Regions from separate parts of the Enterocloster clostridioformis genome, predicted to be linked through region 3. Evidence: riboswitches for the same ligand, from Rfam matches in the RefSeq annotation. Region 3 holds a riboswitch; each other region holds the start of a gene.
What was found. Region 3 has a riboswitch for FMN ahead of LA360_RS20645 (ECF transporter S component). Riboswitches for the same ligand answer to the same signal wherever they lie in the genome.

Region 1: it holds a riboswitch for FMN, as region 3 does, so the genes downstream of both, ribD (bifunctional diaminohydroxyphosphoribosylaminopyrimidine deaminase/5-amino-6-(5-phosphoribosylamino)uracil reductase RibD) here and LA360_RS20645 (ECF transporter S component) in region 3, are expected to answer to the same signal.
Region 2: it holds a riboswitch for FMN, as region 3 does, so the genes downstream of both, ltrA (group II intron reverse transcriptase/maturase) here and LA360_RS20645 (ECF transporter S component) in region 3, are expected to answer to the same signal.

The regions. Positions count from the first base shown of each region.
Region 1 is NZ_JAIWZC010000001.1:2,595,224-2,599,306, forward strand. Features, by position in the region: gene LA360_RS13045 (IS91 family transposase) at 1-1,043, shown strand, start outside; FMN riboswitch at 1,413-1,527, shown strand; gene ribD (bifunctional diaminohydroxyphosphoribosylaminopyrimidine deaminase/5-amino-6-(5-phosphoribosylamino)uracil reductase RibD) at 1,788-2,891, shown strand; gene LA360_RS13055 (riboflavin synthase) at 2,873-3,553, shown strand; gene LA360_RS13060 (bifunctional 3,4-dihydroxy-2-butanone-4-phosphate synthase/GTP cyclohydrolase II) at 3,600-4,083, shown strand, end outside.
Region 2 is NZ_JAIWZC010000001.1:4,486,654-4,490,736, reverse strand. Features, by position in the region: gene ltrA (group II intron reverse transcriptase/maturase) at 1-1,394, opposite strand, end outside; FMN riboswitch at 1,853-1,971, opposite strand; gene LA360_RS22495 (nitroreductase family protein) at 2,088-2,678, opposite strand; gene LA360_RS22490 (iron-containing alcohol dehydrogenase) at 2,743-3,927, opposite strand; partial or broken gene LA360_RS31995 (HAD family hydrolase) at 4,059-4,083, opposite strand, start outside.
Region 3 is NZ_JAIWZC010000001.1:4,107,664-4,111,746, forward strand. Features, by position in the region: gene LA360_RS20640 (creatininase family protein) at 105-896, opposite strand; gene LA360_RS20645 (ECF transporter S component) at 963-1,571, opposite strand; FMN riboswitch at 1,721-1,839, opposite strand; gene LA360_RS20650 (deoxyguanosinetriphosphate triphosphohydrolase) at 2,290-3,696, shown strand; gene LA360_RS20655 (ribosomal maturation YjgA family protein) at 3,716-4,083, shown strand, end outside.

The DNA.
Region 1 (4,083 bases), 1.5 Mb from region 3:
AATCCGGAAGGCTTGGTGTCAACTTAAGTCAGTGTACCGACTGTGGGCATGTGGAAGTCCACAATAATTCCTGCCGCAACCGCAACTGCCCCAACTGTCAGGCTGTGAAGAAAGAAATCTGGGTAGATAAACGCAGTGCTGAGGTCATTGATTCACCCTATTTTCATGTAGTGTTTACACTTCCACATGAATTAAATCCCCTCATTTACTGCAACCAGAAGCTTCTGTATGGACTTCTTCACAGATGCTGCGCCGAAACACTTCTGGAATTATCTGCTGATAAGAAGTGGCTCGGGGCAACACCCGGGATTATCCAAGTACTTCATACTTGGAATCAGGAGCTGGATTACCATGTACATATGCACTGCATTGTTTCCGGCGGCGGGCTTACCGGAGATGGAAAAATCCGTAAATCCTCATCTAAGTTTTTTATCCGTACGGAGGTCCTGCGGGATAAGTTTAAGGGGAAATATATGGCACACCTTGTCTCCCTTTATGAAAGCGGCTCCCTTAACTTTTCATCCTCCTGTGAAAACCTGCGTAATTCTTACCACTGGAAGGAATTTAAAAATAAGCTTTATGAAATGGACTGGTGCCCCTACATCAAGAAAACCTTCAACGGCTTCGGCAATGTCATTGAATACCTTGGACGCTACATCCACAAAATCGCCATCTCTAACAGCAGGATCCTTTCTGTTACGGAAGATACGGTAACATTCTCTGCCCGTGGAAAAAAGCCGGGTGAACCAAAACGTCAGATTACTCTTGGCAACACGGAGTTTATACGCCGTTACCTGATGCATGTGCTGCCTTCCGGCTTTCAGAAAATACGCTATTATGGTTTTCTGAACAATCGGATGAAATATAAGAATCTGAAGGTTATCTTTAAGCTTCAGAATGGACAGCGTTTCAAGCAGCGTTACGCCGGAATGTCCCTGGCAGAGCTTTTAAAAGCAGTCTGGAATTTCGATATCTGTGTGTGTCCTGAATGTGGTCATACAGCCATGAAACAGCTGGGAAGGTGTCATGTTCCTTCTTCCTGACAGGCTGCTTTCCTATATATTTTTTAAGACCTGCCATCGGGAGGTCTGCGAAGCATACCCAAAAATATGGGATACAGCTAAAATCGTCCTGCTTCTGCATTGCAGACCACCATAATCCACTATTTTAAGCTTCCCTGGGGAAATACTATCCCCATACAGCCTATGGCTAAAGTTCCGCGACTTGGTACAATTGGAAAGAATCACATTCAGAGCAGTTTATCTTTTGCATAAGCTGTTCATTTTTTTGTCGCTCTGAATCTGATACTTTCCTTAAGAATTATACCACAATGCGGCCTGAGATTTAAACGTTATTCCAAAAATCCTTCTTGACATACCGCCCAACAGTGCTTATAATAACAATCAATTGAATAAACTCTTCAGGGCAGGGTGCAATTCCCTACCGGTGGTACAGCCCACGAGCCGCAAGGCATGATTCGGTGAAACTCCGAAGCCGACAGTACAGTCTGGATGAAAGAAGATGAATCGTTGACATGGACGCGCTTACGCGCTTTTCGTGGCTGGCTGACAGTGCCCTGGAATGGACTATCATTCCAGGGCTTTTGTGTACCTCCCATGCCCATGTCCTCCTGAAGGCGCGAAACATTGTGCCTTGTGGTTTTATATTTTCTGCCTTGAACGATACGGTTCAAGGCATTTTTTTATAGAAGTTTTTAAAGCTGTATACCAGGGGACAGGCCATGGCAGCACCATGCGGGTCCCTGCATTTGTAAAGGAGGCACTGCATTGAATGATACTGATTACATGTCCATCGCACTGAAACTGGCCGAAAAGGGCTGTGGAAAGGTCAGCCCCAATCCCATGGTGGGTGCTGTTATTGTAAAGGAGGGCCGCATCATCGGCCAGGGCAGCCACCTCTGTTTTGGCGGTCCCCATGCAGAGCGAAATGCCCTGGCATCCCTGACCGAATCTCCCAGGGGGGCAACCCTGTATGTAACCCTGGAGCCCTGCTGCCATCACGGCAAGACTCCGCCCTGCACGGACGCCATCGTGGAAAGCGGCATCCGCCGGGTCGTCATAGGCACAAGGGATCCCAATCCCATGGTGTCCGGCAAAGGCACCGGAGTTTTAATAACCAACGGCATTGAGGTGACAGAGGGTATCCTGGAAGAAGAATGCAGGGAGCTCAATCACGTATTCTTCCACTACATAAAGACCGGGCGTCCCCTGGTTGTCATGAAATATGCCATGACGCTGGACGGCAAGACAGCCACCCGGGCCGGGCATTCCCGATGGATTACAGGGGAGCGCTCGCGCCAAAGGGTCCATGAGGACAGAAGCAGGTATTTTGCAGTCATGTGCGGGGTGGGAACCATACTGGCCGATGATTCCCTGCTCACATGCCGCCTCCCGGCTACAAGGAATCCGGTGCGGATTATCTGCGATTCACGGCTTCGCACGCCGCCGGATTCCCGGGTTGTCACCACCTGTTCCCAGGCCAGGACCATACTGGCCACCTGCTGCCCTGACAGGAAGGCATGGCTTCCCTATGAGGAAAAGGGCTGTGAAATCCTCCTCCTTCCGCCCCGTGAGGGACGCGTGGACCTGAATGCCCTCACAGAACACCTGGGACAGATGGGCATTGACAGCGTCCTGCTGGAGGGCGGCGGCGCCCTCAACTGGTCTGCCCTGGACCAGGGAATCGTAAACAGGGTCCAGGCTTACATTTCCCCAAGACTCTTTGGCGGCGCAACCGCCAAAACGCCTGTCGGCGGCAGCGGGGTGGAATTCCCATACCAGGGCTATTCTCTGGGAAAGACCAAAATCACGGCCCTGGGCCAGGACATTCTTATCGAAGGAGAGTTGGCGCCATGTTCACAGGAATCATAGAAGAAACCGGAATCCTGCTGTCTGTTAAGGGCGGTTCATCCGGTTCCCGCCTGGTCATCGGAGCAGACAGGATCCTGGAAGATATAAAAAGAGGGGACAGCATTGCCGTCAACGGCGTCTGCCTTACCGCGGCATCCTTCGATTCCGGCTGTTTTTTGGCGGATGTGATGCCTGAAACCCTGAAGCGTTCCAATCTTGGCTGTCTGCCCATCAAAAGTTCTCTTAACCTGGAACGGGCCATGATAGCAGGCGGCAGGTTCGGCGGACATATTGTGTCAGGCCATATTGACGGAACCGGGACTATTGTAAATGTTGTCCGCGACGGCAACGCCCTGTGGTACACCATCCGTTCTGCCCCGTCCATTCTGCGCCGCATCATTGAAAAGGGATCCATTGCCATAGACGGCGTCAGCCTGACGGTTGCCCAGGTAAGGGAACAGGATTTCAGCGTATCCCTGATTCCCCATACAGCCTCCCACACCACCCTGGGAGCCCTGAAACCGGGCCGCGTGGTCAACCTGGAAAATGACTGCGTGGGGAAATATATCGAAAGATTTATGAAAATCTCCCCGTCTGCCCACAGCACAGAAGATGAGGACACCAAAAACAGGGGGACCGGCAGCCGGATCACACCGGAATTGCTCAAACAATGTGGATTTTGAGCAGCCACGGAACAGGACCATTAAAAATAAGGAGGATTACCGCACCATGGAAGGATTCAACACCATAGAAGAAGTACTGGACGACCTGCGCCAGGGAAAAATCGTACTGGTGACAGACGATGAAAGCAGGGAAAATGAGGGCGATTTTATCTGCGCCGCCCAATATGCCACCACGGAAAACGTGAATTTTATGGCAGTGCACGGCAGAGGTCTTATCTGTATGCCCATGAGCACACAACTGTGCACAAGGCTTAAGTTCCCGCAGATGGTATCCGACAATTCCGACAACCACGAGACAGCCTTTACCGTATCCATTGACCACATAAGCACCTCCACCGGCATTTCCGCGGCCGAACGGGGCGTAACGGCCAGACAGTGTGTCAATGCCCTGTCCCGGCCTGAGGATTTCCGTCGTCCCGGCCACATGTTTCCGCTGGCAGCCAGAAAAAATGGGGTGCTGGAACGGAACGGCCATACCGAAGCCACCGTTGACCTGATGCGTCTGGCCGGTCTCAGTGAATGCGGACTTT
Region 2 (4,083 bases), 380 kb from region 3:
AGATAGTGGGCAGTCATATCGGGATAACCAAGTCTGTCCACTATGATTCTTTTGGTGAGTGCCGAGTTGAGCATTCCCGCCGCTCTCCACACTCCCTTTCGGCAGTTCGCCATCTCATGCACCTTCCACTCTGGTAAATGTAACGCCCGCAACATTTTATATCTTGTGCGTACCTTCTTCCATTGTTTCCAGTACACCGCTCGGATTCTGTGGCGCAGCCACTCATCCGTCTGTTCCATCAGGCTTTTCATGTCTGCATATCGATAATAGTTAATCCATCCCCTTGCATAGCTTCGGCGTTTTTCTTCCCTCTCCTGATTGCTCCATTTGTTCCCTCTGGTTGTCAGCTCCCGTATCCGGTTCTTCATTTTTGCCACCGACTTCGGGTGTATCCTCATGCGGCATTTCCCTTTATGCCGGTAAAAGCCGTAGCCCAGGTATTTTATCTTGCTGACGTGGCTCACTGTCGTTTTCTGAAGATTGACTTTCAGAAACACTTTTCCTGTGATGAATGGCACAATGTTTTCCATTGTCCTCTCTGCGCTTTTCCTGCTTTTGCACAGAATCAGGCAGTCATCCGCATACCTCACATACTTGTGTCCCCTGCGCTCCAGTTCCTTGTCCAACTCATTCAGCATGACATTTCCACATAAGGGACTTAGCGGGCCTCCCTGCGGCACGCCCTCGGTCGTTGCGTGAAATCCTCCGTCCTCCATTACTCCGGCTTTCAGGTACTTGTGTATCAGCGAGATTACCCTCCCGTCCTTCACCGTCCTCGACAGCACCTCTATCAGCTTGCTGTGGTTCACCGTGTCAAAGTAGGATTGTAAATCCATGCTGACCACGTAGACATATCCTTCGTTGATATATTTCCTACATCTTTCCAGTGCGTCATGCGCCCCTCTGCCGGGACGGAATCCGATGCTGTTGTCAGAGAACTGTTCTTCATATAAGGGCGTCAGTTCCTGTGCGATTGCCTGTTGGATTACCCTGTCTACCACTGTGGGTATCCCCAGTTTCCTTGTTTTTCCTTTCTCCTCTTTGGGTATTTCTACCCTTCGGACTGGGTTTGGCTTGTATTTGCCTTCCCTCACCTGCTCGACCAATTCGGACTGGTGTTCTCTCAGGTAGGGTAGAAGTTCATCCACCTGCATTCCGTCAATCCCACCAACGCCTTTGTTCGTTTTGACCTTCTTATAGGCGGCATTTAGATTGTCGCTTCTAAGAATCGTATCTAGCAGGTTGTCCGTCCGAAAGTCCGTGTTGGTGTCGGGGTTCCCGGTAATCCTTTCATGGGCGTACTCTCCTGTTTCCCTTCCCTGTTCCGCAGGTATCTCTCGCAGGTAGTCCTCAATATGAAGTTGTCTGTACTTAATTCCATGTCCGGTTTCCATTTGGTAACGACACCTCCTACTGTTCAGTCCTTCCCGGTGCGTTTGCGACCGCCCGGTACTATGACCTCTGCTGACTTCTCACGGCAAGCTTTACTCCGTGACAGCGAATGTTTTATCGCCACTTTCACGTCCGTGAGACCTCCCCGGGTACTCACACGTTCTTTCCCACTTATACCTGCCCCGTTTACTGCTGGCGTTCCGTGCAGTTATTGGACTTTAGTTTGTTAGGCAACCTCATCCACGCTTCACAGCCTATCCGGACAACTTTTACAGGCCAGTGGTTTGCCTCCGGCTTCCTTCAGACCCCACCTCACGATGACGCCCTTGCCATTGGCTGCACCCTTCCCACTGCCGGGCGGGTCAGGGACTTTCACCCGTTAGAACGTGCGCCCGCCGGGCGCACCTATAAAAGCCCCGGATACGCAAATAATCCGGGGCCTGTTCATCTACCACTTACACACCTTCTTCTCTCATCCAGACTATACTGTCGGTTCTGGAATCACACCAGATCAGCCGCCGTAGCGGGTCGCGGACTATTACCGCCGGTAGGGAATCACACCCTGCCCCGAAGAACTTTATTTAATTATAGCTGAATCATAGCACATATGAGGACGGTTGGCAATAGTCTGCATATATTTTCTGCACTTCAGTCCCGGCGTCTCAGTCCCGGTATTCTGGCTCCATCCTTTCGTCTCATCGTCTCCAGACCACCACGTCCTCAAACCCTTTTCGGGGCCTGGGTGACGGCGACTCCTCCGGATAGCCGAAGGCCACGGCTGCCACCAGCTCACCCCCGCAGTCCATCCATCCGCACAGCTCCTCATAGGCAAAGAATATATCGCAGATCCACAGACTTCCGATTCCCAAATCCGTTGCTTCCAAAAGCATATTCTCAATTGCCGCGCTGACAGACTGGATATTACAGAGCTCATAAATCCTGTCCTCGTCATTCAGGGGAGCAAACAGCCCTTTTCCCAGGGGATTCAGGACAAATATGACCACCGGCGCCTGTTCCATGATTTGGACCGTGTACTCCGCGCCTCTCAGGTGCCTGCTGCTTTCCGGCAGCATGGCTCTGCCTGACTTTTCCCTCTGGATGCCGGCCCGAAACGCCCTCAACATTTCTTCCTTTGCCTGTCCCTGGATGACCATAAATTTCCACGGCTGTCTGTTCTTGGACGAGGGAGCCTTTATCCCGCTTTCTATAATTTTACAGATAATATCATGCGGTATTTCCCTGTCTGAGAACCTGCGTATACTCCTGCGGCTGTTAATTGCGTCCATTTTCTGTCTCCTTCTTGTTGACCGGGCAGGCCAAACTCCCATGGCCGTTATTCTGCCATCCCGGTTATTCTCCCATAGCCATCCTGTAAATTTCCATCATTTCTTCCTTGCCCAGTTCCCGGATGCCCGGCAGGGTGCGCTTGCCCATGTTGGTGCACTTCTCGGCCATCTCTTCCAGGCGTTCTTCCTCCACACCAAGTTCTTTTAAGGAGGACGGCATACCCAGGCTCTTATAGAAATCCTCCGTGGCCCGGATTCCTGCCAGAGCCGTGTTCATAGGGCAGTCAAAATCCATGTCTATGTTCCACACCCGGACCGCATACCGGGCAAAGCGGTTCACATCGCCGGGGCACACAAACCTGGCCCAGGACGGCCACAGGGCTGCCAGACCTGCTCCGTGGGCAATGGACGGGTACATGCCGGAAAGCTCGTGCTCCAGCTGGTGCACCTGCATAAAGAAATCCCTCCCCGCTCCTGTCAGTCCGTTATGGGAAAGGCTGCCTCCCCACATAAGAGCGGCCCTGGCTTCATAGTTATCCGGCTCTTTATCGGCAATCCTGCCCGCCTCCACCGTGGACTTTAACAATGCCTCGGCTATGCGGTCCGTCAGTTCCGTGTCCCTGGTCCTGCTGAAATACCGCTCCAGGGTGTGCATCATGATATCCACCGTACCGCAGGCTGTCTGGTATTTGCTTACCGTACAGGTCAGCTCCGGGTTGCAGATGGAAAACAGGGGGCGGTGGGTCACGCTGTTAAAGCCACGCTTAAATCCATTTTCCTCATTTGTGATGACACAGGATGCGCTCATCTCGCTGCCGGAGGCAGAAAGCGTCAGAATGACGCCCACCGGCAATGCCCTGGCCGGCACAGCCTCCTGGCGGAAATAGGTCCACACGTCCGCATCCGGGTTTCCCGCGCCGTCCGCTATGCACTTGGCTGAGTCAATCACGCTGCCTCCTCCAACAGCAAGCACCAGGTCCACGCCCTCCCTAAGACACAGTTCTATTCCCTCTTTTGCCTTTGCCAGAGTGGGATTAGCCTGTACGCCTCCCAGCGTCACATACTGTATTCCCTCTGCCTCAAGGGCTCCTGTAACCGCGTCCAGAAGTCCGGACTTCCTTGCGCTGGCCCCTCCGAAATGCACCAGCACCTTCTTAAATCCGTATTCCTTTACAATCTTTCCTACCTGCTGATGGGTATTCTTACCAAATATCATCCTGGTTGGTGTGAAAAACTCAAAATTCTCCATTATGCAATCCTCCTCTATGCCGCTTTTATCACTGCTTTCATTATACATAAATCAGAGGGCTTTTTCCACTTAAATCTGCTGCCTGTATTTTCCTGCGCCAGCTTTCCCATTTTTCTCCGGATAAAGTAAAAAAGGGCCCCGCGGAACGTTTTCACC
Region 3 (4,083 bases):
CTGCAAAAAGGTTAGGTAAAACTAATTCCGTACAACAAAAAAGATGGGGCATGCCCCATCCCTTTCATAATCTTGTTAGAATGTACAAAGAATGCATACTTCCATTATCCCTTCCATGCCCGAATCTCTTTAAGCCCCGGCACCAGCACCTTAGCGCTGGTTTCCAGAATGATCCGTCCCTTTTCAGCTGTGGCGCCTGAGGGGTCCCCGCCGATTCCGATGGGTTTGCCGTCTTCTGTTTTCCAATCCTCGGATACCCAGCCAATGGATACATTTCCGTAAGGTTTCAGCGCCTGATTGTCTTTAAATGCAGTGGGAATTCCCGCCTCTGAGGTCTCTGACTTTACCAGGGACGGGTCCACGGCCATGACCATGGAGGTTTCCATTTCACCTCCATGGAAGTCCCAGATATTTCCTTCTGAAATCGTGGCCGTCACATCCGGATGGCTAAAGGCCCCGGATGAAAGAATGAAAGGGGAGATGCCGAACTCGCTGCGAAGCTCCCTGCTTAAGACCTGTACAATGGGAGCATTTCCTCCATGACACACCAGAAAAGCCAGCTTCTTAAAACCGTGGCGGACCAGGCTGGTGCTGATATCATATAACATATGGTAGTAGGTATCCGGTTTAAATGTGATGGAGCCGCAGAAATTCCTGTGCTCCGTGCTCAAGCCTACGGGGATGACCGGAAATATCAGCATGGGAAAATCTGAATTTTCCACTTCCAACTCCCTGCGTATATAGTCTGTCATGGCCTCTGCGATGATATCGTCCGTACCCAGCGGAGCCTGGTTTCCGTGCTGCTCCAGCGCACCCAGGGGAATCAGTACAATGGTTTCATCCTTGTTGACCTGTTCCATCTCTAACCGGGTTAAATCGCTATAATTTTGAATCATGTGTATATAACCTCCTGACTGGATTTTTCAGCCCTCGTTCCTTACAGCGTTTCCTCATGTATTTCCTCACGCGGTTCTCACAGCCGGATAAACTGCCAGCAGTCTGGTGTACAGCAGATACCCCACAAAGCAGTTGAGCCCCAGCTTAATCAGGTTGAAGGGGATGGTGGCCATAAAGATGAAGGTGGTCAGATCGCTGATGGCCGGATTTACCGCAGCCACCATGGTAATCACCTGGTTCAGAGGGAGCCCCATGGCCGCTGCATACAGGGGAAGGGTGATAAATGCATTGCAGAAACAGGCAAACAAGGTCCTGATGGGGACGCTGACTGCCAATGACGCGATTGCTGCCCGGCGGGTCTTTCCGCCTTTTTTGTAAACTGCCCACATGGGGATTACGAATAATACAACCCCGATAAGATTGGCAAATTCCCCTACATACATGGAATTGGTGCCGACCGTGAGAAGCTTGATGATGATTTTGATGATTTCCACCCAGGCGGCGGACGCTGGCCCCATGAGGAACAGGGCAATAATGGACGGCACATCGCTGAAGTCAATCTTGTAAAAGGGCGGCATCATTGGAACGGAAAATTCCAGGGACATGAGGGCGCCGGCAACTGCGGCCAGCATACCGGTGTAAATAAGTTTCTGAATACTCCATTTTGTTTTCATAGCAAAACCTCCTTGATAAATGCTTTCGATACGGTGATTCAGCAATGAATGAAGTTCCAGGAAACAAAAAATCTCAGGTTCCGGGGAACCTGAGATTAACTTCATAGTCAATATAAATAAGGGAGGATACTCAATATTTATATGAACAAAATTGTCTTCTCTCATCCAGACTATACTGTCGGTTTTGGAATCGCACCAAATCAGCCGCATGCAGCGGGTCGCGGACTATACCGCCGGTAGGGAATCACACCCTGCCCCGAAGAACCTATTCATTTGCTTATCTCATTTTAAATTATCACAAATAACAATGGCTGTCAACTGCAAAAGATGCAGTTTTTTGTTGCTTTTTTCACGATTTTGTTGATAATAGATATAGATGCATGTTTAGCAAAAAAGCAAAAGAATCCTCCGCCTCCACAGGTGGAGGGATAAATTGCCGGAAACAAACGTAACGTCAGCGGCGGGCGGAGAAAAAACAGTGTCCCCCACTGACATGAGGTCAAAATACGCATTTGTATAAGATGTGGTCGCGCTCTGTTAAATGGCCAAGCTTGGATTGAAACGCATATGAAAGGCAGATTTGACAGGCGAATCGACTTCCGATATACTAGAATGAAACGTATCCCGTGTTTTGTCCTGTCCGCGGCCAGTGTAATCAGCCGTGATTGATGGATTATAATGGACAGGACTCCGGCGGGAAAGCAGTAAGGAGGTATGTATGGATTGGCAGACACTGCTTTGCGACGACCGCATCCGCAGCTACAAGAAACAGTCCTCCACGGACCTGCGGACAGAGTTTGAGAAAGATTATCACCGGATTATCGGCAGTGCATCCTTTCGGCGCCTCCAGGATAAAACCCAGGTGTTTCCGCTGGACAGGAGTGATTTCATCCGTACCAGGCTGACTCATTCTCTGGAGGTTTCATCCCTGGCCAAATCACTGGGACAGAATATATCAGAGAGCATCCGCACTATTATCAAGGATGAAACTTTTACGCCAGAACATAAGGCGGCGGTATGTGACATTCTTCAGTGCGCCGGATTGATTCACGATATCGGGAATCCTCCCTTTGGCCACTTTGGTGAGACAGCTATTCAGGACTGGTTTAAGAAGAACCTGGAGAGGCTTACGTTTAGAGGGAGAACCCTTGCGGAAATTCTGGAGCCCCAGATGGTGCAAGATTTTTGTCATTTTGAGGGAAATACCCAGGCGTTCAGGGTGGTGACAAGGCTTCATTTTCTGGTGGATGAGCATGGCATGAACTTGACAAAAGCTCTCTTGGGAACTATTATCAAGTATCCGGTATCTTCCCTGGAGATTGATAAGGACAGCGGCGATATCCGAACCAAGAAGATGGGATATTTCCATGGCGACAGGGAGAATTTCCAGGATGTGCAGGTGTCAACCGGCACATTGGGAAAAAGACATCCGTTGGCATTCATATTAGAAGCAGCAGATGACATTGCCTATAAGACGGCAGACATCGAGGACGCGGTCAAGAAGGGCTGCATTTCTTATGAACGCCTTTTGGCTGAGTTAAAAGCGTATAAGGCCGGCAGCCAGACAAACCACTATATCCAGATTGTATCATGGCTGGAGGAAAAGTATGGAAAGGCCGTGGGAAAGGGATATGACAGACCGGACCAGTATGCGGTGCAGAACTGGATTATCAGCGTCCAGGGCCAGATGATTTCGGGCGTTACGGAATGTTTTGCCGGCAACTATGAATCTATTATGGAAGGTACCTATACCAGCGACCTTTTTGCGGGTACGGATGTGGAACTGCTGATGGAAGCACTGGGGGATATTGCCTTGCGGTATGCGTTCAGCACCAGACCCATCCTGAAGCTGGAGATAGCGGCCCAGACAATATTTGACTTTCTTTTGGACCGGTTTGTGGACGCTGTGATTCCCTACGATACGGATCTGCCCATGACCCAGGTGCAGAAAAAGCTGGTTTCCCTTATATCTGATAATTATAAGATGATATATTCCATGTGCGCCCGGGACAGGGATGATGCGGAACGGCTGTATCTTCGTTTGCTGCTGGTGACGGATTATATCTGCGGCATGACAGATACATTTGCCAAGGATATGTATCAGGAACTCAATGGTATACGGTAGACGGCCAAAGGGAGGCCCGATGGATAGCGGGAGAAAATACAGGGCCAGGTGGGGATATCTGGCCGCAAGTATCATTGTTTTTATAATTGAGTTAATTATCGCCCTGTATGTTCATGATCGCATCATTAGACCTTATATAGGGGACATGCTGGTGGTGGTACTGGTGTACTGTTTTGTCAGGGTGTTCGTACCAGTGGGAATGAAGCGGCTGCCGTTATATGTGTTTCTCTTTGCGGTTTGTGTGGAGGTGATGCAGTATTTCCGTCTGGCAGAGATACTGGGGCTGCAGGGGAACGCCGCGGCCAGGATTATCCTGGGTTCTGTCTTTGACTGGAAGGATATAGCCTGTTACGGCGCGGGATGCCTGCTTATACAAATATTTGAAAT